3 regions of the Allobosea sp. 10N428 genome follow, and region 2 is predicted to be linked to each of the others. Evidence: predicted binding sites of a transcription regulator. Region 2 holds the regulator's gene; each other region holds the start of a gene.
The links. The regulator LexA, encoded in region 2, represses DNA repair genes until DNA is damaged. The targets are predictions, from matches to a motif close to TGTTCNNNNTGTGTTCNG.
Positions count from the first base shown of each region.

Region 1: AC1DDA_RS15410 (helicase-related protein) is a predicted target of LexA. The motif match lies at 4,774-4,791, and genes of this name have one in related genera.
Region 3: AC1DDA_RS05435 (PA0069 family radical SAM protein) is a predicted target of LexA. The motif match lies at 6,407-6,424, and genes of this name have one in related genera.

Region 1 covers NZ_JBFTIC010000004.1:284,971-295,119, reverse strand. Annotated here, with positions in the region: gene AC1DDA_RS15430 (M3 family oligoendopeptidase) at 1-1,037, shown strand, start outside; gene AC1DDA_RS15425 (outer membrane beta-barrel protein) at 1,154-2,686, opposite strand; gene AC1DDA_RS15420 (KpsF/GutQ family sugar-phosphate isomerase) at 2,945-3,919, shown strand; gene AC1DDA_RS15415 (MerR family transcriptional regulator) at 4,121-4,567, shown strand; gene AC1DDA_RS15410 (helicase-related protein) at 4,845-8,213, shown strand; gene AC1DDA_RS15405 (RNA-binding S4 domain-containing protein) at 8,238-8,546, shown strand; gene fdxA (ferredoxin FdxA) at 8,716-9,051, shown strand; gene AC1DDA_RS15395 (CarD family transcriptional regulator) at 9,426-10,025, shown strand.
Region 2 covers NZ_JBFTIC010000002.1:513,609-523,757, forward strand. Annotated here, with positions in the region: gene trpD (anthranilate phosphoribosyltransferase) at 1-853, shown strand, start outside; gene trpC (indole-3-glycerol phosphate synthase TrpC) at 861-1,673, shown strand; gene moaC (cyclic pyranopterin monophosphate synthase MoaC) at 1,670-2,152, shown strand; gene AC1DDA_RS08860 (molybdopterin molybdotransferase MoeA) at 2,152-3,363, shown strand; gene lexA (transcriptional repressor LexA) at 3,463-4,173, shown strand; gene AC1DDA_RS08870 (ComEC/Rec2 family competence protein) at 4,167-6,428, opposite strand; gene gltX (glutamate--tRNA ligase) at 6,583-8,001, shown strand; gene gltA (citrate synthase) at 8,376-9,665, shown strand; partial or broken gene AC1DDA_RS08885 (Bug family tripartite tricarboxylate transporter substrate binding protein) at 9,785-10,149, shown strand, end outside.
Region 3 covers NZ_JBFTIC010000001.1:1,169,311-1,179,459, reverse strand. Annotated here, with positions in the region: gene AC1DDA_RS05460 (DUF721 domain-containing protein) at 1-331, opposite strand, end outside; gene AC1DDA_RS05455 (nucleoside deaminase) at 567-1,286, shown strand; partial or broken gene mutY (A/G-specific adenine glycosylase) at 1,458-2,504, shown strand; gene AC1DDA_RS05445 (site-specific DNA-methyltransferase) at 2,850-4,052, opposite strand; gene AC1DDA_RS05440 (ribonuclease HII) at 4,359-4,970, opposite strand; gene AC1DDA_RS05435 (PA0069 family radical SAM protein) at 5,160-6,353, opposite strand; gene AC1DDA_RS05430 (hypothetical protein) at 6,471-6,962, shown strand; gene AC1DDA_RS05425 (universal stress protein) at 7,030-7,842, shown strand; gene ypfJ (KPN_02809 family neutral zinc metallopeptidase) at 7,896-8,783, opposite strand; gene cydB (cytochrome d ubiquinol oxidase subunit II) at 8,890-9,894, opposite strand; gene AC1DDA_RS05410 (cytochrome ubiquinol oxidase subunit I) at 9,907-10,149, opposite strand, start outside.

The DNA.
Region 1 (10,149 bases), on a different contig from region 2:
TCGCGGATTCCCGCCATCTCGCCAACAGAGTCGAGCGCGAGGTCGTGGATGCTCTAGTTTCCGCTGTGCGCGAGGCCTATCCGCGCCTGTCGCATCGCTATTATCGCCTCAAGGCCAAATGGTTCGGCCGCGACGCGCTGGATTTCTGGGATCGCAACGCCCCGCTGCCGCAGGTTGAGCAGCGCACCATCCCCTGGACCGAGGCGCGCGACACGGTGCTCTCGGCCTATGGCGCCTTCTCGCCGAAGATGGCGGATATCGCCAAGCGCTTCTTCGACGAGCGCTGGATCGACGCCCCGCCGCGCCCCGGCAAGGCGCCCGGCGCGTTTGCTCACCCTACGGTGCCATCCGCGCATCCTTATGTGCTGCTCAACTACCAGGGCAAGCCGCGCGACGTGATGACGCTGGCGCATGAGCTGGGCCACGGGGTGCATCAGGTGCTGGCGGCGCCGAACGGAGCGCTGATGGCGCCGACACCGCTGACATTGGCCGAGACGGCCAGCGTCTTCGGCGAGATGCTGACCTTCCGCCGGCTGCTCGACATGACCACCGACCGCCAGCAGCGCAAGGCGATGCTGGCCGCCAAGGTCGAGGACATGATCAACACGGTCGTGCGCCAGATCGCCTTCTATTCCTTCGAGCGGAAGGTCCATCAGGCCCGCCGCGAGGGCGAGCTGACGCCGGAAGCGCTGTGCGAGATCTGGATGAGCGTGCAGGCGGAGAGCCTCGGCCCGGCGATCCGGCTGACGGCGGGCTACGAGCCGTATTGGTGCTACATCCCGCACTTCATCCATTCGCCCTTCTACGTCTATGCCTACGCCTTCGGGGACTGCCTGGTGAACTCGCTCTACGGCGTCTACCAGAACGCTGCGGAAGGCTTCCAGGAGCGCTATTTCGCGCTGCTCTCGGCCGGCGGCAGCAAGCCCTATGGCGAGCTGCTCGCGCCATTCGGGCTGGATGCGAAGGATCCGGGCTTCTGGCAGATCGGCCTGAGGATGATCGAGGGCATGATCATCGAGCTCGAAGGGATGGAGTGAGGCGGAACGTCATTCCCGGGCGAAGCGAAGCGCAGACCCGGGAATCTCCCGCAGGAACGGCGCTGGCGCCGCTGGTCGTGAGATGCTCGGATCAGGCCCGAGCATGACGACGCCGGTCAGAACTGCATCCTGAGCCCGACCATCGAAACGTTCGCGGTGTAGTCGTTGCCCGGCTGCGTCGAGTTCAGGCGCTCATGGGTGAAGCTGGCGCGGATCGCGAAGGTGCGAGTGAGCTTGTACTCGATCCGCGCGCCGACATTTATCTGGTTCTCGCGCAGGTTCTGCCCCTCATAGTCGGTGCGGACGAAGCCGGTGAAGCCGGTGACCGTGAGGTTGCGGCGCAGAGCGTGTGCGATTTCGAGCCCGACCCCGCGCACCGTCGTGCCCGAGGAACCGGCAACGGTGGTATCGCCGAGCGTGGCTGAGCCGCGCAGCGTCATGGTCGTGAGCGGGGTCGGCGACCACAGCACCGCCGCATCGCCGACGAAGCCGCGCAGATTCTTCAGGCGCGGGTCCTCATAGCTGCGGTTCTGGTAGCCGCCCGAGATCTCGCCGGTGAGCTGCCGGCTGACCTCGAAGGTCGAGCCGATGCGGCCGCCCACCCCGTTCGACGAACGCATATAGCCGCCAGCGTCGATCTTGTCGTCGTATTCGCGCTGGTCGATTTCGCCCTGGATGAAGGGCCTGAAGCCCGGTGTGACCTCATAAGCGGCGCGCAGGCGCAGGCCGTACTGCGTCTGGTTGCGGTCCTGCTGGGAGAGGATCGCGCCGTTGGTGAGCTGCGCGTTCTCATAGTCGGCGCGATCGACCGAGCCGCGCAGGGTCAGTTGCAGCCGGTTGAAGTCATGTGTCACGCCGGCTGAGCCGCCATATTGCCAGACCAGCGGCCGGCCTTCGACGGCGGCGGTCAGGTCGGGGGAGCCGGGACGCTGCGTATCGAGCCGCAACCGCGTTTCGAGCAGGATGCGGGTGTCGCGCGTGGCGTCCAGGCGCAGGTCGAGATTGCCTTCGGCATCGGGGCGCGAGGCCTGGCTGTCCCTGAAATACTGGAAATAGCCGCCGCGCAGCCGGCCGCTGAGCTGATGCACGTTCCAGTCGGACTGGATGTCGAGATCGCCCTCGTAACGGGCGAAGGGCGAGCCCTTCACGCCGGGCGGGGCAATGCGCTGCGGGTTGGTGTCGTAGCCGATCGAGTTGGTGAAACCGGGCCGCAGCGTCACCGAGCCGATGCGCACCCCCAGCGCGGCATAAGGGTCCTCCTCCGCCGCGGTGCGGCGACGAGGGGGCGGCGGCGGGAGAGGCGGTGCCGGCTGCGGCAGAGTCGCCACCGCGGGCGGGGGAGCGCGGAATTGGCGTTGCGTGACGCCGCGCAGGGCCGGCGCCTGGACGGGTTGGCTGGCGCGGGACGGCTGTCGCGTCGAGACGGCCGAGCCGGGAGGCTGGGCTGGACCGGCCGGATCGCGCCGGGCGCCGGGCTCGGTCGAGCTCGGGTCGAAGGGCGCCTCCGTCGAGGCCGGCTGCTGCGCGATATAGATCGGCGTGCCCGTCCTGAGCGTGGTTGCCCGCTGCGCCGCGGCCGTCGTCCAGCCGAACGCAATTCCGGTCAGGGCGGTGCCGGACAGAAGCAGGATCGTCGTGCGAGCGGACACGGGGTTCGCCAGGCTCCAGGCAACAGCTCACGCGCCCTGGAGGGGCGCGCATGGTTAACGGAGTTAGAACGAACAGGGTTAAGGACCCGTCAACGAAGCGGGCGCGCTCAGCAGCTTCCGGAAAGCGCCCGCACGGTTTCCGCCAGGGATCAGCGACAAATCGAGCGGCCCCGGGGGAGCGTTGTTCGGCTTGGCGACGAATCTCTGCCGAGCCTCGGCGGTGGCAATCGCGGGCCTCCCCGTGCTAGAGCGCCGGCCATGATCGCCGATATCCGCGCCTCCGCCCTTCGCACCGTCGCCACCGAGCGCGCCGGCCTCGACGCGCTCCATGACGCGCTCGCCGACGGGCTTGGCCAGCCCTTTGCCGATGCCGTCGCGATGATCCGGGCCGCGAGCGGGCGCGTGATCGTCTCAGGGATGGGCAAGTCCGGCCATGTCGGCCGCAAGCTCGCCGCGACGCTGGCCTCCACCGGCACGCCCGCGCATTTCGTCCATCCGGCCGAGGCGAGCCATGGCGACCTCGGCATGGTGCAGCCTGAGGATGTTGTGATCGCTCTGTCCTGGTCGGGGGAAGCGGCAGAACTCGCCGCGCTCGTCGGCTATACCCGGCGCTTCCGGGTCGGGCTGATCGCCATCACCGCCAATCCCGAGAGCACGCTCGGCAAGGAGGCCGATATCGCGCTCGTGCTGCCCAAGTCCGCGGAAGCCTGCCCGAACGGGCTTGCGCCGACGACCTCGACGACCATGCAGATCGCGCTGGGCGATGCTCTCGCCGTGGCGCTGCTGGAAGCCCGCGGCTTCTCGCGGCAGGACTTTTTCGTCTACCACCCCGGCGGCAAGCTCGGCGCGCAGCTCAAGACCGTCGAGAGTATTATGCATCGCGGCGCCGAATTGCCGCTAATCGGCCTCGACACGCTGCTGCCGGACGTGATCGCGATGATCTCGGACAAGAGTTTCGGCTGCGCCGTCGTGATGGATCTGGACGGCAGGCTTGCCGGGGTCGTCACCGACGGCGATCTGCGCCGCAAGGCGGCGATGGGCGGCGGCGGCTCGCTGCGCGCCCGCGATATCATGACGGCGAACCCCCGGCGCATCGGGCTCAATACGCTTGCCGTCGAGGCGCTGGAGCTGGTCAACCGCATGCGGATCACAGCGCTGATCGTGGTGGACGATCAGGACAGGCCGGTCGGGCTGGTGCATGTCCACGACCTGCTGGCGATGGGCGTGGCGTAGTCTTCGCGCGTCGTGCTCGGGCTTGACCCGAGCATCTCCTGACGCGGAGGCTGCGGGAGCTTGTCTTGTCCAGGATTCTCCAGTCTGCGCTTCGCTGCGCCCGCTAGTGATGATGCGGTTCGTTTCGCGCCAAGTGCTCTTGCCACGGGCACACTGCAACCTATCTAAAGCTGTAGAGACTATAGCTTCAGAGGGAGCGCCATGGCTGCACTGGACAAGCTCGAACGCGTAATGCCGATCGGCACGCTCGCCGAGCGCACCGGCGTCAAGGTCGAGACGATCCGCTACTACGAGCAGGTCGGCCTGCTGCCGCCGCCGGAGCGGTCCGAGGGCAACCAGCGCCGCTACGGCCGGCGCCATGCCGAGCGGCTTGCCTTCATCAAGCATGCGCGCGATCTCGGCTTCGCCGTCGACAACATCCGCACGCTGCTCAGGCTCTCCGACACGCCCGGTATCGCCTGCGACGAGGCGCATGCGATCTCCGTCTCGCATCTCGAAGAGGTGCGGGACAAGATTGCGAAATTGCGGTCGCTGGAGAAGGAGCTGGAGCGGATCGCCACCACCTGCTCGGGCGGTGTCGCGGCCTGCGACTGCGCGATCATCGAGGCGCTGGCCGACCACGGGCAGTGCGACCATGCACGCCATTGAAGCTGGCCAGCAGCCTTAAATGTCGATTGCCCCTCGTTTCAGGAGCGGAAGGGTTTAAATAGGCATCGTGCCGAGCGGCCTTTTGCGCCGCCACGGCGGTTCTGTGGGAGGGCGCGCTATGCCGGGATGGCCCATGCCGAAGGGAGGGCAGCCCCGAACGGGGAACAAATCCCGATTCTGCCGGAGTCCGCGATTCGGCCTCGCTTCGTTCCAGAGGCGTTCTCGCCAGACCCGTTCCTGATTCCCGTCCACGCTCCCGCCCGCATGGGCGGGCGAGATGATCGGCTCCGTCGCCTTGCTTCCGTTTCGTTCGCTGCCGCCCGCCGCCCGCGCCCATGGCGTGACCGCGGTCCTCGGCCCCACCAATACCGGTAAGACCCATCTGGCCATCGAGCGCATGGTCGCTCATCCCACCGGGATGATCGGCCTGCCGCTGCGCCTCCTCGCGCGCGAGGTCTACCAGCGCGTGGTCGACAAGGTCGGCCCCGAGGCGGTCGCCCTCGTCACCGGCGAGGAGAAGATCAAGCCGGAGCGGCCGCGCTTCTGGGTCTGCACGGTCGAGGCGATGCCGCGCGACCTCGCGGTCGATTTCGTCGCGATCGACGAGATCCAGCTCGCTGCCGACCTCGATCGCGGCCATGTCTTCACCGATCGGCTGCTCAACCGCCGCGGCCGGGCCGAGACCATGCTGATCGGCGCGGCGACCATGCGCCCGCTGATCGAGCAGCTCATCCCCGGCGTCAACGTCGTCACGCGCCCGCGCCTCTCCAGCCTGACCTTCGCCGGTGACCGCAAGATCACCCGGCTGCCGCCGCGCTCGGCCATCGTCGCCTTCTCGGTCGAGGAGGTCTACGCGATCGCCGAGCTGATCCGCCGGCAGAAGGGCGGGGCGGCCGTCGTGCTCGGCGCACTCTCGCCGCGCACCCGCAACGCGCAGGTCGATATCTATCAGTCCGGCGATGTCGACTACCTCGTCGCCACCGATGCGATCGGCATGGGGCTCAACCTCGACGTCAATCACATCGCCTTTGCAGCCGACCGGAAATTCGACGGGCATCACTACCGCAAGCTCAACCCGGCCGAGTTCGGTCAGGTCGCAGGCCGCGCGGGGCGGCATTTGCGAGACGGCACCTTCGGCACCAGCGGGCGCTGCCCGCCCTTCGACGCGGAATTGGTCGAGGCGATCGAGAATCACCGCTTCGAGCCGGTGCGCCAGATGCAGTGGCGCAATTCCGACCTCGACCTGCGCTCGATCGCCGGCCTCCTCGATACGCTCAATATCCAGCCCTCGGAACCCGGCCTGACCCGGGCGCTGATCGCCGAGGACATGACGACGCTCGAGGTGTTGGCGAGAGACCCGGATGTCGCGTCGCTGGCGCATGGGCGTGCTGCGGTCGAGCGGCTCTGGGAGGTCTGCGGCCTGCCCGATTACCGCAAGATCTCGCCGATGCAGCATGCCGATCTTGCGACCACGCTGTATCTCAGGCTGATGCGCCATGGTCGGCTCGACGCCGACTGGTATGCGGTGCAACTCGCCTCGCTCGACCGCACCGATGGCGAGATCGACACGCTCTCCGCCAGGATCGCGCAGGTCAGGACTTGGACCTATGTTGCCAATCGTCCTGACTGGTTACCTGATCCTGAGCATTGGCAGGGCATGGCTCGTCTTGTAGAGGACAAACTGTCGGACGCTCTGCATGAGCGTCTGGCCCACCGATTTGTCGATCGGCGCACCAGCGTGCTGATGCGCCGCTTGCGGGAGAATGCGATGTTGGAGGCTGAGGTCACCGCGACGGGCGACGTGCTCGTCGAGGGCCAGCACGTGGGAATGCTGCAGGGCTTCCGCTTTACGGCGGACCCGAAGGCGGGAGGCGCCGAGGTCAAGGCGCTGAACCTGGCGGCGATGAAGGCGCTCGGCGCCGAGATCGAGTCGCGGGCGGCGCGCGTCGTGCTGGCGGGCGATGATGCTTTTGTGCTCTCGCATGACGGGCTGGTCCGCTGGACAGGGGAGCCCGTGGCGCGCCTCGTCGCCGGCGAGAAGGTGCTGGAGCCGCGCCTGCGCCTTCTCGTGGAGGAACACCTCTCCGGCGGAGCGCGCGAACAGGTCGAGGCGCGCCTCAATCTCTGGCTGAAGAATCACATCACCCGCCTGCTCGGCGCGATCCAGATCCTCGAAGCGGCCGAGAGCGTCACCGGCATTGCCCGCGGCATCGCCTATCAGACGGCCGAGGCGCTCGGCGTGCTCGAGCGCTCCAAGGTCGGCGAGGAAATGAAGGCGCTCGATCAGGAGGGCCGCGCCGCGCTGCGCCAGCTCGGCATGCGCTTCGGCGCTTTCCACATCTACATGCCGGCGCTGCTGAAGCCGGCGCCGCGTGCGCTCGCCGCCCAGCTCTGGGCGCTGAAGCATGGCGGGCCGGAGACGGCCGGGCTCGACGACATCGCCCATCTGGCGGCGTCGGGCCGGACATCCTTCCCGGTCGACAAGGCCGTTCCGAAGGGGCTTTATCGCGCGGCGGGCTACCGCGTCTGCGGCGAGCGGGCTGTGCGCGTCGACATTCTGGAACGCCTCGCCGATCTGATCCGCCCGGCGATCGCCTACCGCCCCGGCGCCACGCATGGCACCCCGCCCGCCGGCGCCGCCGATCAGGACGGCTTCGTCGCCACCGGCGCCATGACCTCGCTCGTCGGCTGCGCCGGCGAGGACTTCGCCTCGATCCTGCGCTCGCTCGGCTATGTCTCGGTGAAGCGTCCCGGCCCCGCGATCACGGTGCCGCTGGCGCCGCCTCCGGCCGCGACCGAGCCGGCACAGCCGGTTGTGGCTGGTGAAGCGGCCCCCGAAGCGGCATCGGCCGAGGGCGATGCCGCGGAAGCCTCCCCCGAGGCCGAGGGTGCGGGCGAACCGGCTGCGGCGCTGAACGCCGATGCGCTGGCGGACGGCGAGGCGCCTGCCGTCGAGGCTCAGGCCGCCGAGGTTCCGGCGGTCGAGACGGCTGACACGCCGATCCTGACCGAGACCGAGCTGGAGCAGGAGCGCGAGCCGGATTCGGCCGACGCGCTCGTTGCCCTGCCGGTGGCGGCCGAGGCCGTCGAAGCGGCCTCCGTCGAGGTTGCTGCCGCTGAAGTTCCCGTCGCTGAGACCGCGTCGGCAGAGCCGGAGCTCATCGAGGTCTGGCGGCCGCATCGCCATCAGGGCGGCCGCCGGCCCGAGCATGGCCAGCGCGGCCGGCATGACGGCCCGCGCCGCGAGGGCGAGCGCCGCGGCGGCGACCGCCCGCAGCGCGAAGGTCGTCCCGGCGGTCCGCGTCGCGACGGACGCCCCGAGAACCGGCCGGCGGCAGCGGCGGCGGGCGAAGGGGCGGCACCGCAGCGCCAGGAACGGCCGCGCCACGATGAGCGTCCCCGCAATGATGAGCGTCCGCGGCGCGACGATCAGCAGCCGCGGCAGGGGCGTCCCGAGGGCGGTCGTGGGCCGCGGCCGGACTTCAAGCGCGAGGGCCGTCCCAGCGGTCCGCGGCGAGAGGAGCGGAACAACGAGCGCTTCCAGCAGCCGCAGCGTTCGCGCCCGGCCAATCGCGAGCCGGATCCGGATTCGCCTTTCGCCAAGCTGGCCGCCCTCAAGGCACAGCTCGAAGGCAGCAAGAACTGAGCGAGCCGGGGAGGCGCTGACCGCTTGCAGGAGCACCGCCAACGCCTCGACAAATGGCTCTGGTTCGCGCGCTTCGCGCGGACCCGGCCTACTGCTGTGCGCCTGGTGGAGGACGGTCATGTCCGAATCGAGGGGCGGCGCGCCGAGAACCCGGCGCAGGGCATTCGGGTCGGAGCGGTGCTGACCCTCGCGCTGCCGCACGCGACCATGGTCGTGAGGGTCCTGGGCTTTGCCGAGCGGCGCGGCCCCTTCGAGACGGCGCGGGAGCTCTATGAGCGGCTCGACGGGGGCAGCGGCGATGCGCCGCTTGCGGAGGCGGACGGCGAGGACTAAATCCGCGCGCTGCCATATGTGGGCGCCGGAATCGGGCTGGGGATGAAAATCGTCTCCGCTGTGCCTTCGAAATGAAAAATCGTTCTGCCGAAGATCACGAAAACAGCCTTGAAACCTGCGCTGGGCAAGGGTTTATGGGGCTGTTTAGAAGCGTTGGAAGGGCCGACCCATGACCTATGTGGTCACCGAGAACTGCATCAAGTGCAAGTACATGGATTGCGTCGAGGTCTGCCCGGTCGACTGCTTCTATGAAGGCGAGAACATGCTCGTCATCCATCCCGACGAGTGCATCGACTGCGGCGTCTGCGAGCCGGAATGCCCGGCCGAGGCGATCAAGCCCGACACCGAACCGGGCCTCGAAAGCTGGCTGCAGCTCAACGGGAAATATGCGTCGAGCTGGCCTAACATCACCCAGAAGAAGGAGCCGCCGGCGGACGCAAAGGCGTTCGACGGTGTGGCTGGAAAGCTCGAGATGTTCTCCCCGGAGCCGGGCGAAGGCGACTGATTTAGACCCTCGCGCGACCCCTGCGCTGCGTTAACCACGGCTTTGCCATGCCTTCACGAGGGAACGCCCATCGGCGTTTACCTTTGATTCGGCGTGTTTTTTGTGCTACAAGCTAGCCGCAGTCGAATTGGTTCCGCATGCCCCTGCGAGATTTCCACAAATGGGGTGCCCCCAAAAGATCGGAACGACATGATCACCGGCCTCAGAGCCGGATTTTAATTGTCGTTCTTGTCCGGGGCGAATGAAACAGTCGACTAGGGAGCGTGAAGCGGTGCCTTTTCAGCGTCGCGTCAGGCGGAAAGTCTCCGGCCAGCCGGACGGAGACAGATCATCGCGTGCTCGCGTCGAGCGGGCCGGTCAGGAGTCGTAACGGCATGTCCACTGTGAAGAAAGCTGTTGTGCGCCAGGGTTTCAAGACGGGGGAGTACGTCGTCTACCCGTCCCATGGCGTCGGCCAGATCACGGCGATCGAGGAACAGGAAGTCGCAGGCTTCAAGCTTGAACTCTTCGTGGTCAGCTTCTCCAAGGACAAGATGACGTTGCGGGTCCCCACCGCGAAGGCGGCCAGCGTCGGCCTGCGCAAGCTCGCCGACGCCGAATCCGTCGGCAAGGCGCTGACCACGCTCACCGGCCGCGCCCGCATCAAGCGCACCATGTGGTCGCGCCGCGCGCAGGAGTACGAAGCGAAGATCAATTCGGGCGATCTCGTCGCCATCGCCGAGGTCGTGCGCGATCTCTACCGTTCCGAGGCACAGCCCGAGCAGTCCTACTCCGAGCGTCAGCTCTATGAGGCCGCTCTCGACCGCATGACCCGCGAGATCGCGGTGGTCGACGATGTCACCGAGACCGAGGCGCTCAAGAAGATCGAAGGGCAGCTCGCCAAGTCGCCGCGCCGTGCCGGCAAGGCCGAGGCGGCCGATGCCGATGCGGATCTCGAGAACGACAACGAAGATCTGCAGGAAGAGGCCGCCTGAGCGGCGTTTTTCCTTCCAGGATGCGAAACCCGGCGGGCGACCGCCGGGTTTTTTGTTGGCTTGATCGGGGTCATCGGCCCGTCATGCTCGGGCTTCGGCCCGAGCATCTCTCGCCGGAGAAGGC
Region 2 (10,149 bases):
GGAGATCGCCGGCGCGGTCGGCGCAATGCGCGGCAAGATGCTGCCGGTGAAGGCGCCGGCCGAGGCGATCGACATCGTCGGCACCGGTGGCGATTCCTCCGGCTCCTACAATGTCTCGACGCTGGCCTCGATCATCACCGCCGCCTGCGGCGTGCCCGTCGCCAAGCATGGCAACCGCGCGGCCTCCTCGCGCTCGGGTGCCGCGGACGTGCTGACCGCGCTCGGCGTCAGGGTGGGGCTGGATTCGGCCGGCACGGAGCGCTGCATTGCCGAGGCCGGGGTCGGCTTCATGTTCGCGCCGACGCATCACGCCTCGATGCGCCATGTCGCGCCCGTGCGCACCGAACTCGGCACGCGCACGATCTTCAACCTGCTCGGCCCGCTCTCCAACCCGGCCGGCGTCAAGCGCCAGCTGATCGGCGCCTTCTCCGAGACCTGGCTCGAGCCGATGGTCAAGGTGCTGGCCTCGCTCGGCTCGACCCGCGTCTGGGCCGTGCACGGCTCCGACGGGCTCGACGAGATCACCACCACCGGCCCGACCCGCGTCGTCTCGCTCGATAGCGGCAGGATCGAGAGCTTCACGATCAGCCCCGCCGATGTCGGCCTTGAGCCGGCCAGGCCGGAGGTGCTGCGCGGCGGCACGCCCGAGCAGAACGCGGCTGCGCTGAACGCCGTGCTGGCCGGCGAGAGAACCGGCTTCCGCGACATCGCCGCCTTCAATGCGGCGGCGGCGCTGCTGGTCGCCGGCAAGGCCGCGAACCTGAAGGACGGCTTCGCCCAGGCGACGGCTGCGCTCGACTCCGGCAAGGCCAAGGCGACGCTCGCCGCGCTCGTCAAAGCCTCGAATGCGTGAGGCCGGCATGACCGACATCCTCGCCAAGATCGAAGCCTATAAGCGCCAGGAGATCGCGGCCGCCAAGGCCGCGGTGCCGCAGGCCGAGATCGAACGCCGTGCCCGCGCGGCCGCCAAACCGCGCGGCTTCGCCGATGCGCTCGCCGCCAAGCTCGCGGTCGGCAAGCCGGCCCTGATCGCCGAGATCAAGAAGGCCAGCCCGTCCAAAGGGTTGATCCGCGCCGATTTCGACCCGCCTTCGCTCGCCCGCGCCTATGCCGCCGGCGGCGCTGCCTGTCTTTCGGTACTCACCGACGCGCCCTCCTTCCAGGGCCAGCCGGAATTTCTGACGCAGGCGCGCGAGGCCTCCGGCCTGCCGGCGCTGCGCAAGGATTTCCTCTACGAGCCCTATCAGGTCTACGAAGCCCGCAGCTGGGGCGCCGACTGCATCCTGATCATCATGGCCGGCGTCGACGACGACACCGCCCGGGCGCTGAACGAAGCCGCTCGCGATCTCGGCATGGACGTGCTCGTCGAGGTGCATGACGACGCCGAGCTCGACCGGGCACTCAAGCTCGAAAGTCGGCTGCTCGGCATCAACAACCGCGACCTGCGCAGCTTCCACGTCGATCTCGCCGTGACCGAGCGGCTGGCGCCGCGCGTCCCGGCCGACCGCATCGTCATCGGCGAGAGCGGCATCTTTGCCCATGCCGACATCGCCCGTCTCAACAAGGCCGGCGTCAACAGCTTCCTCGTCGGCGAGAGCCTGATGCGGCAGGCGGACGTCACAGCGGCGACGCGGACCCTGCTGACCGGCCAGGCTCAAGAGAACGCGGCGTGAGCCGGCTCAGCCATCTCGACGCCCAAGGCCAGGCACATATGGTCGATGTCGGCGACAAGGCCGAGACGACCCGCATGGCAGTAGCCGAGGGCAGCGTCGTGATGGCGCCGGAGACGATCGCGATCGTGCGCGACGGAAATGCCAAGAAGGGCGACGTGCTCGGTACGGCGCGCCTCGCCGGCATCATGGCCGCCAAGCGCACGCATGAGCTGATCCCGCTCTGCCACCCGCTGCTGCTCAGCAAGATCGGGGTCGATCTGGAGATCGACGAGGCCTTGCCGGGTGTGCGCGTGCGCGCCGAGGTGAAGATGAAGGGCCAGACCGGCGTCGAGATGGAGGCGCTCACCGCCGTGTCCGTCGCCTGTCTCACTGTCTACGACATGGTCAAGGCCGTCGATCGGGCGATGCGGATCGAAAATATCCGGCTGCTGCACAAATCCGGCGGCCAGTCCGGCGACTACGAGGCGAAAGCCCGCTGATGGCGCTCACCCCGGTCCCCGTCGCGCGCAAGGCGCTGCTCGATAGCATTCCGGGGCCGACCGGGGCGGAAACCCTGCCGCTCGCGCAATGCGCCTGGCGGGTGCTCGCAGCCGATCTGAAGGCGCTCAGAACTCAGCCGCCCTTCGCCAACTCCGCCATGGACGGGTACGCCGTGCGCGGCGACGACATGGCTGAAGGCGCCGCCCTCTCTGTGACCGGCGAATCGGCCGCCGGGCGGGCCTTTGACGGTACGGTCGGGCCGGGCGAAGCCGTACGGATCTTCACGGGTGCGCCGATGCCTGATGGTGCCGACACCATCCTGATCCAGGAGGACGCCGACGGCGTCGGCAGCCCCACCATCCGCGTGCGGGTGCCCCCGGCCAAAGGCAAGTTCCTGCGCCGGGCGGGGCTCGATTTCCGCGAAGGCGACGCCCTGCTGTCGGCCGGACGCGTGCTCGACAGCGCCGCACTCGGGCTCGCCGCCGCGATGGGCCATCCCTCGCTGCCGGTCCGGCGCAAGCCGCGCGTCGCGATCCTGGCGACCGGCGACGAGCTGGTGGCGCCGGGCGAGCCTGTCGGGCGCGACCAGATCGTCGCCTCCAACTCCTTCGCGCTCGCCGCGCTGGTCGAAAAGGCCGGTGGCACCGTGCTCGATCTCGGTATCGCGCGCGACGACCATGCCGATCTCGCCAACAAGATCGGCATGGCGCGGGCTGCCGATGCCAACGTGCTGATCACGCTCGGCGGCGCCTCGGTGGGTGCCCACGATCTCGTACAGGAGGCGCTGACGCGGGCCGGGATGTCGCTTGGCTTCTGGAAGATCGCGATGCGACCGGGCAAGCCGATGATGACCGGCCGGCTCGGCCGGATGGTCGTGGTCGGGCTTCCCGGAAACCCGGTCTCCTCGATCGTCTGCGGCCACCTCTTCGTGCTGCCGCTGATCGAAGCCCTGCTCGGCCTGGCCGATGCGGATCGCGATCGCAGCATCCCCGCCCGCCTCGGCCGCGACCTGCCGGGCAATGACGAGCGTGAGGATTATCTGCGCTCGGAGCTGGCGCTGACGCCCGATGGTTGGGTTGCAACGCCTTTCGACCGGCAGGATTCCTCCATGCTCGGCACATTGGCGCGGGCGCAGGCGCTGACGATCCGCCCGGCCCATGCTGCGCCGGCCAGGATAGGCGACCTCTGCCGTATCCTGCCGCTGCTGTAGACAGGCGCCCTCGCGCGAACGGGTTGCGGAACACAAGGCGAACAGTTATGGTGTTCGTGATTTGTTTCGAATCTACGCTTTTCCGGGGCCGGCGGGATCATGCTGACACGCAAGCAACACGAACTCCTGCGCTTCATCCAGGAACGCTTGCGTGAGAGCGGGGTGCCGCCCTCCTTCGACGAGATGAAGGACGCGCTCGATCTGCGCTCGAAATCCGGCATCCACCGGCTGATCATGGCGCTGGAGGAGCGCGGCTTCATCCGCCGCCTGCCCAACCGGGCGCGTGCGCTCGAAGTCATCAAGATGCCCGATGGACTCGGTACGCCGCAGCAGCGGCCGCGTTTCAGCCCTGCGGTCGTCCAGGGCGGGCTCGGCACGCAGCCCAATCTCGGCAAACCCCGCCCCACCGCTGATGAGGACAGCCGTTCCTCCATCGCGATCCCGGTCATGGGCCGCATCGCCGCCGGCACACCGATTTCGGCCATTCAGAACCGCAGCCACACCGTCTCGTTGCCGCCCGACATGCTCGGCTCCGGCGAGCATTACGCGCTCGAAGTGCGCGGTGACTCGATGGTCGAAGCCGGAATCCTCGACGGCGACACCGTCATCATCCGCAAGCAGGACTCGGCCAATACCGGCGATATCGTCGTGGCACTGATCGACGACGAGGAGGCCACACTCAAGCGGCTGCGCAAACGCGGCTCCTCGATCGCGCTCGAAGCCGCCAATCCCGCCTATGAGACGCGTGTGCTTGGGCCGGACCGGGTCAAGATTCAGGGCCGCCTCGTCAATCTGATGCGGCGTTACTGAAGCCGCTCGACCTCGGCTTCGCCATCGGCGGATGCTGGCGGAATGCTGATGCTCGTTGCAGCGGGCGCCGCCAGACGCGGTTCGCGTCGGCGGCTCCACGGCCGATCGGCTGCGCTGGGCTCTGAGATGCGGCTGCTCCATCCCGACGCCGTGCGGTAGAGCGAGCTCGCGCCGTCGCGCGACAGTCCCATTCGCTCGATCAGCCGGGCCTTGCAGGCGCCGCTCCAGGGAATGGCGGTGACGACGAGGTCGGCCCGCAGGCAATCTTCGATGATCGCCAGCCGGTCGCGCGTGTAGGAAATCATGCGCTTGTCGGCCGTTTGCGCAACACAACCCAGTTGATCGCAAGCGATGCCGGCGCGCAGCGTCGGATCGTCCGGCGAGCGGCTGTCGCCGTCGGCACTCAGCCATTGCTGCAGCACGAAGCGGCTCGGCTTGCCGGCGACCGCAAGGCGTCCATCGAGGCCCCGCACCGCCAGCCCCGAACCGTCGCGTTCGATCAGGATTTCCGGCCGCTCCGGCTTTCCGGCGATGGCGACGCCGAGCACGATGGGGACCGCCGCCAGCCAGCGCCATGCCGTGGTCCAGAGCGTCAGCCAGAGCAAGGCCAGCACAAAGCAGGTCAGCACGGCCGGGCTGAAGGCGGCGATCATCACGGTGGAATGGTCGATGCTTGCGACCCAGTGCGCCACCTTGAGCACGACATCGGACGCCAGCCCCATCAGCGCCCAGGCGGGCCAGTCCAGCCCGAAGGGATAGGCCAGCACGCCGAAGACGGCGGCCGGCATGACGAAGAGCGAGACGAAGGGCAGCGCCATCGCGTTGCCGAGCAGGCCGAAGGGGTTGAAGGTCTGGAAGTGATAGGCCCCGAAGGGCGCTGTCGCCGCCGTCGCCAGCAAGGTGGTGACGATGATGCCGAGCGCCGCTGCCCAGACCGGCCCGAGCGGCCATGGCAGGCTCGGGGGCGGCTCCGTGCGTTTTCGGCTCTCCCAGCGTTCGGCAAAGGCGATCAGGGCAGCAACCGCGCCGAATGACATCTGGAAGCTCGGTCCGAGCAGCGCCTCCGGCTCGCGCAGCAGCACGATCATGGCGGCAAGAGCGAGATTGCGCATGCTCAGTGCAGCACGATCGACGAGGATCGCGCCGAGCATCACCAGCGTCATGATCAGCGAGCGTTCGGTCGCGACGTCACTGCCTGAAAAGATACAGTAGGCGGTCGCGCCGAGCATCGCCGCGACGGCCGCGATCTTCTTGATCGGCCAGCGCAGCGCGGCAGTCTGGGAGAGCGCCAGCAGGGCGCGCACCAGCCAGAAAATCGTCCCGGCCGCGAGAACCATGTGCAGGCCTGAGATCGAGACGATGTGGTAGATCCCGGCCGCGCGCAGGTCATTGTTCGTCGCCTCGGTGATCAGGCCGCGCTTCCCCGTGACAAGGGCGGCAGCGACCGCCCCCCCTTGCCCGCCGCCCGCCTCGGCGATGCGCCGGGTCAAGGCGTTGCGGGCCCGGTCGATCGTGACATCGACGGCAAGGCGCGTCGGCATTGGATGCGGCGCGGGCGCCGACGCGATCTTGCCTGCGATACTGCCGACTGCGCCGATGCCGCGGAAGAAGGCATCGCGCCCGAAATCGTAGCCGCCCGCCCGAGCCGGCCCCGGTGGAGGCAGGAGCCGCGCCGTCGCCGCGATATGATCCCCCGCAGCGACCGAGCCGGCGCGGATATTGACGCGCACTCGCCTTGGACGCTCCGCGGCCGGCATCCCGGCGAATTCAGTTACCAGCAGGACAATGCGGGCGCCGTTGTCGCGTGCCTCCACGCTCTCGACGAAACCCGTCACCTTGCCGATTCGCGGCCGTTCCAGCATCGGCGCGGCGATATCGGCCGTCCGCCAGACGCCGGCGGCAAAACCCGCGAAGGCGGCGGCCGCCGCCAGACAGGCCATCGAGGCTAACCGACGGGTTCGCAGCGCGAACGCGAAGATCGCGCTGAGCGCGAAGCCGGTCAGAGGCGCCCACAAAGCCGGCTCACGATCTGCCGCGAAATAAAGCAGGATGCCGACACCCGTCGCCACAGGCAGCCATAGGAACGGGCGGCGACGCTCCGCCTCCAATTCGAGCGCCTGACCGAACCGAGCCTGCCAGTGGTTGAACCAGGCTTTGAAGCGAACGGAGATCAGCCAGGGCGCGAGCAGGCGCAAAGGCAAGGCCTCGGCTCGCGCGCCGCGCGGCATGTCCTGCCCCGGCGGCCCCGGCTGCATTCTCCGCCCCTCCCCCGCCGGCGCAGCAATTTGACCGCTTAACCTTTCCGGCCAAGCCATGTTACAGGGCGCGCGCCGGTTGTCATGTCATGACCTGCGCCATTTCCCTGTCTTGCCCCGGGCGGCTCGTGCCGCCCGGCCGGAGTTGCCTTCCATGAGCAATGCCGTCGTCACGCGCTTTGCGCCCTCGCCCACCGGTTTCCTGCATATCGGCGGAGCCCGCACGGCACTGTTCAACTGGCTCTATGCCCGCCGCCAGGGCGGCAAGATGCTGCTGCGCATCGAGGACACCGACCGCGAACGCTCGACCGACGCAGCCATCGCCGCGATTCTCGACGGGCTGGAATGGCTCGGCCTCGATTGGGACGGCCAGACCGTCTATCAGTTCCAGCGCGCGGCGCGCCATCGCGAGATCGCCGAGCAGATGCTCGCCGCCGGCAACGCCTATTACTGCTATGCCAGCCAGGCCGAGCTCGAGGAGATGCGCGAGAAGGCGCGCGCCGAGGGCAAGCCGCTGCGCTATGACGGGCGCTGGCGTGATCGCGATCCGTCGACCGCGCCGGAAGGCGTGAAGCCGGTGATCCGCCTCAAGGCGCCGCAGACCGGCGAGACCGTGGTCAACGACGAGGTCCAGGGCCGCGTTATCTGGCAGAACGAGAATCTCGATGACCTCGTGCTGCTGCGCTCGGACGGCACGCCGACCTATATGCTCGCCGTCGTGGTCGACGACCACGACATGGGCGTGACCCATGTCATCCGCGGCGACGACCATCTCACCAATGCCGCCCGCCAGACCCAGATCTACGATGCGCTCGGCTGGGACGTACCGAGCATGTCGCATATCCCGCTGATCCACGGTCCCGACGGCGCCAAGCTCTCGAAGCGCCACGGCGCGCTCGGCATCGATGCCTATCGCTCGATGGGCTATCTGCCGGCGGCGCTGCGCAACTATCTCGTGCGGCTGGGCTGGAGCCATGGCGACCAGGAGGTCTTCTCCACGCAGGAGATGATCGACGCCTTCAATCTCTCCTCGATCGGCCGTTCGCCCGCCCGCTTCGACTACGCCAAGCTGGAGAACCTCAACGGCCTCTATATGCGCCAGTCGAGCGACCAGGAACTGCTCGACGCGCTGAAGGTGATCCTGCCGGAGATCGGCCCTGCCCGCGGACTCGGCCCAACGCTGTCGCCCGCGCTCGAAGCGCGTTTCCTCGCAGCGATGCCCGGCCTCAAGGAGCGCGCCAAGACGCTGGTCGAGCTGGTCGACAGCGCCTTCTATCTCTATGCCCCACGCCCGCTGCAGCTTGACGACAAGGCCAAGAGCCTGCTCGACGAAGCCGCGCGCCAGCGCCTGCCGCAGATCGCGGAGAAGCTCGCCGCGGTCAGCGACTGGTCGCCGGCTCCGCTCGAAGCGGCCGTGCGGGCCTATGTCGAGGAGACCGGCATCAAGCTCGGCCAGGCGGCGCAGCCGCTGCGCGCCGCGCTGACCGGCCGCGCCATGTCGCCTGGCCTGTTCGACGTGATGGCCGTGCTTGGCCGCGACGAGACGCTGGCGCGGCTCGCCGACCAGGCCTGAGCTGTCGTCAATGGGGCATCGCCGCTGCCGAGCGGTGCCCCTCTTTCAGCTTTCATGCTCGCGCATGCTGCCTCGCGATGGCGGCGTTGTCGCTGCTCGCGCAGATATGATCCGGACGCGGTTCCAATCGCCTTTAGGCTTGGTTGAATGCACTGGGCAAATGGTCTAGTGACGCGCAAGTGCGTTGCGCGGCCACCCCGCGGCGGGGCACGAATATTGCTTGTAAATCAGTCACATGGGTCTCCTTCCACCTCCCCTCCCGACATCAGCCCGTCACATCGCGGGCCGCGGATGGGAAAAGGCTGGCGCGGAAGTGCCGGCGGACAGGCGAAACAGGGGCTGAACAGCAGCGAGCCTTGAAAGGATCGGTATCGATGAGCGGAAACACGAGCCAGCTCCAGGTCGGCGACAAGACCGTCGACATGGCGATCAAGCAAGGGTCGGTCGGCCCTGCCGTCATCGACATCGGCAAGCTCTATGCCCAGACGGGCATGTTCACCTACGACCCCGGCTTCACCTCGACCGCGAGCTGCGAGTCGCAGATCACCTATATCGACGGCGACCAGGGCGTGCTGCTCTATCGCGGCTACCCGATCGAGCAGCTCGCCGAGCATGGCGACTTCCTCGAGACCTGCTATCTCCTGCTGTACGGCGAGCTGCCGACCGCCGCGCAGAAAGCGGATTTCGACTATCGCGTCACGCGCCACACAATGGTGCATGAGCAGATGGCCCGCTTCTTCCAGGGCTTCCGCCGCGACGCGCACCCGATGGCCGTCATGGTCGGCTCGATCGGCGCGATGTCCGCCTTCTATCACGACTCCACCGACATCTCGGACCCGCATCAGCGCATGATCGCCTCGATGCGCATGATCGCGAAGGTGCCGACGCTGGCGGCGATGGCGTTCAAATACACCGTCGGCCAGCCCTTCGTTTATCCGCTGAACTCGCTGGACTACACCTCGAACTTCCTGCGCATGTGCTTCGCGGTCCCGGCCGAGGAGTACAAGGTCAACCCAGTGCTGTCGCGCGCGCTCGACCGCATCTTCATCCTGCACGCCGACCACGAGCAGAACGCCTCGACCTCGACCGTGCGCCTCGCCGGCTCGTCGGGCGCCAACCCTTTCGCCTGCATCGCGGCCGGCACGGCCTGCCTGTGGGGGCCTGCCCATGGCGGCGCCAACGAGGCGGCGCTCAAGATGCTTGAGGAGATCGGGACCGTCGACAACATCCCGAAATACATCGCCAAGGCCAAGGATAAGAACGATCCGTTCCGCCTGATGGGATTCGGCCACCGGGTCTACAAGAACTACGACCCGCGCGCCAAGATCATGCAGAAGACCACGCATGAAGTGCTGAACGAGCTCGGCATCAAGGACGACCCGCTGCTGGACGTCGCTGTCGAGCTGGAGCGCATCGCGCTGCACGACGAGTACTTCATCGAGAAGAAGCTCTACCCGAATATCGATTTCTATTCGGGCATCACTCTGAAGGCGATGGGCTTCCCGACGTCGATGTTCACCGTGCTCTTCGCCGTCGCCCGCACGGTCGGCTGGATCGCGCAGTGGAAGGAGATGATCGAGGATCCCTCCCAGAAGATCGGCCGCCCGCGCCAGCTCTACACCGGCTCGCCGCAGCGCGACTATACGCCGATCGGCCGCCGCTGATCCCAGCGCAGCACGAACGCCAGCAAGGGCGCGGTGGTCTCCACCGCGCCCTTATTGTTTCGGAAGATTGATCAAAGCCATGTGGATGATCCGCGAGCGCGTCGGGGAAGGTGCTGAAGGACCCGAGGAAGTATTCTTATGCCTCCTCCGGTGTCGGCGCGCCGCTGCATCTCTCCGGCGAGCTGTTTAAATCGCTCGGCGGCGTCCAGATGAACCATGTGCCCTATCGCGGCGCCGGCCCGGCGCTGAACGACGTCGTCTCTGGCGCGGTGCCGATCATGTTCGACAACCTCCCCTAGGCCGGCTTCATCCGCGAAGGAGCGCGTCGCGTCCTTCCCGGATGTGCCGACCATCGCCGAGAGAGGCCTGCCGGGCTATGAGACCTATACCTGGAGCGCGCTGTTCGGCCCGGCCAACATGCCCCACCCTGTCGTCGAGAAGATCAATCAGGCCGCCAACCAAGCGCTCAAGGACGAGGGCGTGA
Region 3 (10,149 bases), on a different contig from region 2:
GGGCGACCGGCCCCTGCTTGAGCACGAGCTTGCCGACGGCGCGCCAGCCGAGATGGGTGTTGACCCGCTCGATCACCAAGGGGCCGAGCTGCTGCATCTCCAGCGCGAAGGCGCCTTCGACGCGCACGACCATCGTCGCCGGCTCGGTCGCCTCGCCGGGGGCGGGCCGGCGCCGCGGCCAGTCGATCTTGAGCGGGCGCGAGCGCGCCGCCAGCCTCTCGCCGACGATCTCAGGCCAGAGCGAAACGACGGCGCGCCCCGCGAAGCCCTGCGCGGCGAGCGCGGGCGCGATGCAGTCGTCGATCAGCTCTGCGAGGTGCTTTGCGGCCATGGCTCAGTTTGCGCGAGCGGGCGGTGGCCTGGCAAGTCGATTGCGCGGCGCGGGACATCATCAAGTCCGAACGCGTGGCCATTTCTGCCTCACCGGGTTGAAACTGACAGTTGAAATTAACTCGCCTACAGCATTTCAGCGCTAAATGCCGCAATGGCAGGTCCGGCGGGAACTGTCGCCGAGGGCGGTGACGTACTCGGCTTGAGTTGGGCCTACGCCTGAAGGTTCGAAGTCGATGCCGAATTGCTCCTGCACCACTGTTCATACCCTCGGCTGCGATGCGCCCGATGATCCGAACCGCCGCCAGTTCTTCAAGGCGGCCGTTGCATTGGGCGCTGCCGGTGCGATGGCGCTGCCTGCCGTCGAAGCTGTCGCCGCTACGCCTTCACCGGAAAAGCGCCGGTTCATGGAAGAGGCGACGCGGCTCGCGATCGAATCGGTTGAGAAGGGATGGGGCGGTCCCTTCGGCGCCGTTATCGTCAAAGACGGCGAAATCATCGGACGCGGTCAGAACCGCGTGCTCCTCACCGGCATTCCCGTCCTTCATGCCGAGGTCACCGCGATCATGGATGCTTCGGCCCGCCTCAATCCCAAGGCGCTGCTGGGCAGCGAATACGGTGCCGGCACGATCCTGGAAATGATCCCGCGCGAGGCAGGCTCTCCCGATCCGGTGCCGGAGCGCGCGCGCATGCTCAAGGGATGCGAGATCTACATCAATGGCGCGCCCTGCCCGATGTGCATGAGCGCGATCTACTGGTCTCGCATCGACCACGTCTATTTTGCCGCCAGCCTGAAGGACACCAGCGCAATCGGCTTCGACGACGCGTTCCAGTACGAGGATTTCGCCAAGCCGTGGGGCGACAGGCGGATCAGGGTGACCGAGAACTTCGAGCGAGAGGTTGGTCTCAAAGCCTATGCGGCGTGGACCAACAAGAAGGATCGTCACCCCTACTGAGGCGCATGGTCGAGACCGGCCGCTATGCGGCCGCGGAAAGTCGGAAGGCAGAGGACAGAAATGATCGGGCTCCGCGAAAGCGGGACCGGGGCGCGATAACTGACGCCCGTTTTCGATCCCCGCGACCGTTCGCCCTTTCGCAACGTCGGCTCCTCGCGCTAAACCCGGCGCATGGACGCCTCCGTTCCAATGGCCCGCGCGGTCGACCTTCTCGCTTGGTATGACCGCCATCGCCGCGCGCTGCCCTGGCGCGCCGTTGCGGGCGAGCGCCCTGAGCCCTATCGCGTCTGGGCTTCGGAGATCATGCTGCAGCAGACCACGGTCGCGGCGGTCAAACCCTATTACGAGCGCTTCATGGCGCGCTTCCCGACCGTAAAGGCCCTTGCCGAAGCGCCTTCCGAGGATGTGATGCAGGCCTGGGCCGGCCTCGGCTATTATTCCCGTGCCCGCAATCTCCACGCCTGCGCCCGCGCGGTCACCGAGAATCACGGCGGTCGCTTCCCCGATACGGAGGAGGGGCTGCGGGCCTTGCCGGGCATCGGCGCCTACACGGCCGGAGCGGTCGCGGCCATCGCCTTCGACCGGCCGGCCGCGGCCGTCGACGGCAATGTCGAGCGCGTCATGACGCGGCTCTTCGCCATCGCCGATGAACTGCCGGGCGCGCGGCCGCTGATCCGCGAGAAGGTGCTGGCACTGCTACCGATCGATCGCCCCGGCGATTTCGCGCAGGCTCTGATGGATCTCGGCGCGACCATCTGCACGCCGCGCAACCCGGCCTGCGGGCTCTGCCCCTGGCGCGATCCCTGCCGGGCGCGGGCGGACGGCATGCAGGAGAGCTTTCCGCGCAAGGCGGCGAAGAAGGCGGGCAAGATCCGCTACGGCGCTGCCTTCGTCCTGACCCGTGCCGATGGGGCCATCTTGCTGCGCACGCGCCCGGCCAAGGGGTTGCTTGGCGGCATGGCAGAGGTGCCGACCAGCGAATGGCGCGCCGATTACGAGCTTGACGGCGCCGCGCAGGACGCGCCGCTGCCCCTGCGCTGGACCCGGCTGGCCGAGCCGGTGCGCCACGTCTTCACGCATTTCCCTTTGGAACTGACGGTGTTCACCGGCAGCGTTCCGGAGCGGACTCTAGCTCCCGCTGGCATGCGCTTCACAAAGCTGGCGAATCTTGCCGGCGAACCGTTGCCGAGCCTCATGCTGAAGGTCGTCGAGCGCGCCGGGCTCTACCGCTCGAAGACGCGATAGGTCATCGTCCTGAAGCTTTTTGACCTCAGCGCCGCGGGAGCCGTTCTTCAGGATGGTGGCCATGACACCCCCGCTACGATCTCACGAGCCAGAGTGGGCGCGCAGCCGCCTCGCGCGCATCCTCGTAAACGAATGATCGCAGGGGGAGTTAGGGCGGGTGCTAGGAGACCGTTTGGAAACTCCAGCCCTCATCCTGAGGAGCAGCCATCGGCTGCGTCTCGAAGGATGGTCCAGATGTCTCCTGAGCCTCCTGGAGCATCCTTCGAGACGCAGAACGGCTCCTCAGGATGAGGGCTCAGTGAATTTTCAAACGGGCGGTCAGCCCGCCGCCATCTGCGCCCTGATCTCGCCGCGCAGCGCGTCGAGCACGGTCAGCCCGCCTTCGCGCTCGACATGCCAGAAGGTCCAGCCATTGCAGGCCGGTAGGCCCTGTGCCAGCGCGCCGACCTTGTGGATCGAGCCCACGGCAGGGCCGAGGATCAGCGTGCCGTCGGCGCGGATCACGGCCTTGTGGCGGCGCTTCTCGTCATGGACGGTCTCGCCGGCCTTCACCAGCCCGGCTTCGACGAGGCTGAGGAACGGCACGCGCGGCTCGCTGCGCTTGGAGGGCGCGGTGGAGAAGGCTTCCGGCGCCAGCGGCGTCACCGCGGCGATGCGCTCGCGCGCAGCCTTGGCATAGGTCGCATCGCGCTCGAGGCCGATAAAATGGCGGCCGAGCGCCTTGGCGACGGCGCCGGTCGTGCCGGTGCCGAAGAACGGATCAAGGATCACGTCGCCGGGGTTCGAGGCCGAGAGCAGGACGCGGGCAAGCAGGGCTTCCGGCTTCTGCGTCGGGTGGACCTTGGCGCCGCCAGCGTCCTTGAGGCGCTCATCGCCTGTGCAAAGCGGCAGATACCAGTCGGAGCGCATCTGCAGGTCGTCATTGCCGCCCTTCAGCGCTTCATAGTGGAAGGTGTATTTCGAAGCCTCGCCGCGCGCCGCCCAGATCAGCGTCTCATGCGCGTTGGTGAAGCGCCGGCCGCGGAAGTTCGGCATCGGATTGGCTTTTCGCCAGACGATGTCGTTCAGCATCCAGAAGCCGAGATCCTGCAGCGTCGCGCCGACGCGGAAGATGTTGTGGTAGCTGCCGATGACCCACAGCGCCCCGTCCGGCTTCAGCACGCGGCGCGCGGCGGCAAGCCAGGCGCGGGTGAAGGCATCGTAATCGGCGAAGGAGGCGAACTTGTCCCAGTCGTCGTCGACAGCGTCGACGAGGCTGTCGTCGGGCCGGCGCAGATCGCCGCCGAGCTGGAGGTTATAGGGCGGATCGGCGAAGATCAGGTCGACGCTTGCCGGCGGCAGGGCGTTCATCGCCGCGACGCAGTCGCCGACGAGGATCTGATCGAGCGGCAGTTCCTGCGGAACGCCGATTTGTTCGGGAAGGCTCCTGGCCTTCATCCGAGCCCCCAGCGCTGGCCGTCCGGTACGCGAAACCTGAATCCGGACGGGAGCGCTGGCGGTCCCGGTACGCGAGATACCCATGACGCCAAGACCGTTACGCAACTTCAACGAGCGCGATATTGGCCGGACAGGGTAAAGGCCGGGTTTCCGCTTTGAAAAAAATGCGTCCCGTTTTGGGGCTGCAGATTTTGCCTAGCTCGTTGGCAAACAAAGGAAATTCGTAAACGGGCGTTAACCTGCGGATTGCCGCGAGGGCAATCTGGCAGGTTCCCGTCATGCTGGGGCTTGACCCGGGCATCTCCTGCCGAAGACAGCCCTGGCGCCTCCTTCTGTCTGAGATTCTCGGGTCTGCGTTTCGCTTCGCCCGAGAATGACGCCAGGCAATCCTTACCGGAACCAGACGCCCTTCACCGGGGCGAAGGAATAGCGGTGCTCGGGGCAGGGGCCGTGCTCGGCGATGGCCTTGCGATGCTGCGGCGTCGCATAGCCGACATGGCCGGAGAAACCATAGGCCGGATAGCGCCGGCACAGCCGCGCCATCATTCGGTCGCGCGTCACCTTGGCGACGATCGATGCGGCCGCAATGGAGGCCACGGCACCGTCCCCTTGAATGATCGCCTCGCAACTACAGCTCATCTGCGGCGGATCGTTGCCGTCGACCAGCACATGCAGCGGCGCCAGCGGCAGCGCGGCGATCGCCCGGCGCATCGCCAGCAGCGTCGCCTGTCGGATGTTGAGCGCGTCGATCTCGACCGCTGTGGCGCTGGCGACAGCCACTGCAAGCGCCCGCTCTATGATCTCGCCGAAGAGCTCCTCGCGGATCGGTGCCGGCAGCTTCTTCGAATCGTCGAGCCCATTCGGCACGCGGGCCGGATCGAGGATGACGGCTGCCGCAACGACCGGGCCGGCGAGCGGCCCGCGCCCAACCTCGTCAATGCCGGCCAGCGGCCAGAGGTCGTTGGCGATGGCGTGTGTCTCGCGGCTGAAATCAGCGGGCATGGCGGGCTTATGCAACAGAGTGCCGTCGCGAGCTAGACCGGTGTCGTCATCCTCCACCGTCATCCCGGACAAGCCGCCATGGGCGGCGCCGATCCGCGAACCATGCCCAAGCTTTTAATCAGAGGCGCTCCGGAATGGATCGCGGTTCTACGCTTCGTTGCGCCCGGTATGACCTCCGCGCGGGTCCATTCAAAACAGGCTCAGCTGCGCCTTTTCCTTCTCGGGCCTTACGAACAGGTCGGTGCGCAGCCTCCGGCGCGCCGTGTTGAAGCCGATACGCTCGGCCGCAAGCTCGAAACGCCGGCCGATCATCCAGGCATAGGGACCTGAGCCGACCATGCGCTGTCCCCATTGCGAATCATAATCCTTGCCGCCGCGCGTCGAGCGGATCAGCGACATCACATGCCGAAGCTTGTCGGGATGATGCGTCAGCAACCACTCCTGCACGATGTCGCGCACCTCGAGCGGTAGCCGCAGCAGCACATAGCCGGCCTCCTGCGCGCCCGCCGCCTTTGCGGCGTCCAGGATTCGCTCGATCTCATGCTCGTTGATCGCCGGTACGATGGGCGCAACCAGTACCGTCACCGGGATGCCGGCTTCCGACAGCTTGCGGATCGTCTCGAGCCGCTTCGGCGGCGAGGCGGCGCGCGGTTCCATGCCCCGCGCCGTCTTGGGATCGAGCGTCGTGACCGAGAGTGCGACCTTGACCAGGCCCTTCTCGGCCATCGGGGCGAGGATATCGATGTCGCGCTGAACCAGGGCCGATTTGGTGACGATGCCGACCGGGTGGTTGAACTTCGAGAGCACTTCCAGGATCTGGCGCATGATCCTCAGCTTCTTCTCGATCGGTTGATAGGCGTCGGTATTGGTGCCGATCGCGATGGTACGCGGCTGATAGGAAGGAGAGGAGAGTTCCTTCTCCAGCAGTGCCGCGGCGTCGGGCTTCGCCGTCAGCTTGCTCTCGAAGTCGAGGCCGGGCGAGAGGCCGAGATAGGCGTGGGTCGGCCGCGCGAAGCAGTAGACGCAGCCATGCTCACAGCCGCGATAGGGATTGATCGAACGGTCGAAGGAGATGTCCGGCGAGTCGTTGCGCGTGATGATGTTGCGCGCCTTCTCATAGGCGATCTCGGTCTTGAACGGCGGCAACTCTTCCAGCGAGCCCCAGCCATCGTCCTCGGTGACGCGCTGCTCCGCTTCGTAGCGCCCGCCCGGATTGACGGTGGCGCCCCGCCCGCGCCGTCGCTCCGGGTCGATACGGTGGCCGGCATAGGCGAGCGGGTCGGCCGGCGCGACGACTGGCGCCGAGATGGTCGGCTCCCTGTCGTGCCGCCGCAGCGGCTGGGCCGATGGATAGGGCCTTTCGGTGGGTCTGGCCTGTGGCATGGCTTTCGAACCGGTTCGCTGCCGGGAATCGGCATTTTGTGATCTCGGATAGAGTGAACATAACAAGAACAAAATGCAAGAGCCGGATTGCGGCGTGCTGCGCTGCGGCATAGAACCTTGCGTATGCTCACAGCCGTGATCCGCGCCGATGGTTCCCCACGAGCTCTCGCCGCCACGCTGGCCGTGCTGATCCCGGCGGTGGCGGAAGGGTTGCTCGGTCATGCGGTGATCGTGGATACGGTCGGCGCTCCCGATTTCGAGCGCGCCGCGGACACGACCGGCGCATGCTATCTGCGCACCGGCCCGGCCTCGGCCTGGCAGGGCGGGGCGGCCGCGGCGCGCGGCGATCGGCTCGTGCTGTTCGAGGCCGGCGACGTGCCGCAGGCGCACTGGGCGCTGGTGGTCGAGCGCTATCTGTTGCTCACGCCGGATCTGCCGGCCCTGATACCGCTTCACGCAGCTGGCGCTGCGCTGCGCGAGCGCGTCGCGCTGTCCTTCGCCGGGCGCAGGCTCCGGTCCGGGCTCGTGTTGCCGAAGGCGATGGTTCTGGAAGGGCGCCTCGACCAGGCGCCGCAGCGCCTGCCGGTGTGGCGCGAGCGCGCAGGGTAGGGCGATGTCCGGGGCGGCATGACATCGGGCCGCGCGCCTCCTAAGCTGGAGACGTCGGGAGGCTGACATGACGATACCGGGCGAGATTCTTCTGGCGAGCGATCTGTCCTCGCGCACCGACAGGGCGGCGGAACGCGCAGTGCTGCTGGCGCGCGAATGGCAGGCAAAGCTCGCGATCCTGCATGTCACGAATGCGACGGAGCAGGGGAGGGCCGGTCTTGCGGCCGAGGCCTGGCGGGAGGAGCTGCCGCCGGCGGCTGGCGAGGCGGAACTGCTGGTCCGAAACGGTTCGTTGCCGGACGTGCTGGCCAAGGTCGCCGCCGAGCGCGGCAGCGGACTGATCGTGACCGGCGTCGCGCGTTACAACGACGTCCGCGATTACGTGGTCGGGACGGCCGTTGACTATATCGTTCGCAGGGCGGCCGTTCCGGTCCTGATCGTCCGCCGGCGCGCCGATCGCCCTTACGGCACGATTGTCGTCGGCACGGATTTCTCGGAGGGCTCGCGCCGGGCTCTGCTGGCGGCTGCGGAACTGTTTCCGCAGGCGCGCCTCCTGCTGGTTCATGCCCATCCCGGCCCCGGCCCCAGGACCGATTTTCAAGGCAAGGGCGATTTCCTCCGCGCGGAGGCCGAGGCCGGGATGAAGGCCTTCCTCGACGCGGCAAAGCTTCCCGAGAGCCTCACCACGCGGCTCAGCACCCAGAGCGTCGAGGGCAATGCCGCCGCGGCCATCGAGCATTGCCGCGCCGCGGCCGGAGCAGAATTGGTCGTCGTCGGCCGCTACGGACAGGGTGGCTTGGCCGAAGCGGTGATCGGCAGCACGGCCGAGACGATCTTGGGCACGGTCCGGGCCGATATCCTGATCGCGCCCGGCGCCTGATCGCCGGCGTCGGCTCACCGGCTCGGCTGTTCGAAGGATCCGTGTGCGAATGCCTATACGGGGTTCCGGAAGGTGTCGCAGCTCTGCAGCGAGCCCGACTGGAAGCCGGTGTTGAACCACTTCGTGCGCTGCGCCGACGAGCCGTGCGTGAAGGAATCCGGCACGACTACGCCCTGCGCCGCCCGCTGCAGCTTGTCGTCGCCGATCGCGGAGGCGGTGCGGATGGCTTCCTCGATATCGCCTTGGTCGATCCGGCCCATCGCCTGGATGTTATGCGCCCAGACGCCGGCGAAGCAGTCGGCCTGCAATTCGATCCTGACCGAGATCGCGTTCGAATCGCGCTCGGAGGAACGCTCGCGGATCTGGTTGGCCTTGGGCAGGATGCCCAGCAGGTTCTGGACGTGGTGGCCGACCTCGTGCCCGATCACATAGGCATAGGCGAAGTCGCCGCCGCCGCCGAGCTTGCGCTGCATCTCCTGAAAGAAGGAGGTGTCGAGATAGACCTTCTTGTCCACGGGGCAGTAGAACGGCCCCATCGCCGATTGCGCCGTGCCGCAGCCCGAACGGTCTACGCCTGAGAACAGCACGAGCCGGGGCGGCTGGTAGCGGATATTGGCCTGCTGCGGCAGGATTTTCGACCAGACGTCCTCGTTCTGCGCCAGCACGGCCGAGACGAAGCGGCCCATCTGGTCCTGCGGCGGGCCGGACGAGCGGCGGGTTTCCTGCGTCTGCTCGCGCCCGCCAATGCCGCCGATCATTTCGGCGCCGCCGATCAGCAGGCGCGGATCGATGCCGAGCGCCCAGCCGAGAAGGCCGAGCACAACCATGGTGCCGATGCCGATGCCGCCGCGCCCGCCAGGCATGCCGGCGAAACCGCCGCCACCGCCGCCGCCGCGCCGGTCCTCGAGATTCTCGGACTGGCGATAGTCTTCCCACTGCATGGACGATTCCTCGACGAAACGCCCCGCAATCTCGCCGGGAGATGCGGGGAACTCAAGTCGTCTTTGCAGGCCCCGCCTGAACGAAGCCTGATCGTTATCCTCTCACTCAGTGATAGCCGCTGTCGACCCTGACTTTGCCGCGGAAGGTCCAGTACACGAAGGCCGTATAGAACAGGATCATCGGCAGGAGGAAAACGACGCCGATCAGCACGAAGATATGGGAGGAGGGTGCGGCCGCCGCGTCCCAGATCGTGATGTCGGGCGGCACCAGATAGGGGAAGTTCGAGATCGACAGCCCGACGAAGCAGAGCAGAAAGATCGCGACGGTCAACGCGAAGGGCGTGAACTCATGCGCGCCATGCAGCCGCCGCCAGGCGAGGTAGCCGCACAGCGCCGTCAGCAGCGGGAACGGCCAGAGCCAGACGAGATTGGCCGGGGTGAACCAGCGCTCGGCGATTCGCGGGTGGGCATAGGGCGTCCACAGCGAGACCAGCGCCGCGAAGGCCAGCAGGCCCAGCAACAGGATCTTCGCCTGCCGCCGGGCCCGTTCGGCGACGGGGCCGTCGGTCTTGTAGAGCAGCCAGGTCGCGCCGAGCAGGGCGTAGCCCACGATGACACCGGCTCCGCACATCACCGTGAACGGCGTCAGCCAGTCGAGCGGCCCGCCGGCGAACTGGCCGTTCTTGACGGTGACGCCCTGGATCAGCCCGCCGAGCACGAGCCCCTGCGAGAAGGCGGCGACCGTCGAACCCAGCCAGAAGGCGAAGTCCCAGCGTCGGTGATGCGGCTTGGCCACCCAGCGGAATTCGAAGGCGACGCCGCGGAAGATCAGCGCCAGCAGCATCAGCGTGATCGGGATGTAGAAGGCCGGCATGATGATGGCGTAGGCTTGCGGGAAGGCGACCCAGAGGCCGCCGCCGCCCAGCACCAGCCACGTCTCGTTGCCGTCCCAGAACGGGGCGACCGAGTTCATCATCTGGTCGCGCTCGCCCTCGTCCTTCGTCGTCGGGAACAGGATGGCGATGCCGAGGTCGAAACCGTCGAGCACGACGTAGAGCATAACGGCGGTGCCGATCAGCACGGCCCAGATGACCGGAAGATACCATTCCATCGTCGTGGCTCCTCAGATCGCCGGCTGGATCTTGTCGTCGCCGGGCTGGCCGTCGCCGAAGATGGTGGCGGCTTCGCCCTGCACGGCCTTGAGCGTGCGCTTCGAGGGTTGCTCGGGCGCGTCCGGGCCTGCGATCTCGTCCGGTCCCTTGTCGATCAGGCGGTTGATCAGGAGGATGCCCGCCGTGAACACCACCGAGTAGACGCAGACAAACAGGAAGAGCGAGATCGCGACCTGGGTGGTCGTCACCGGCGA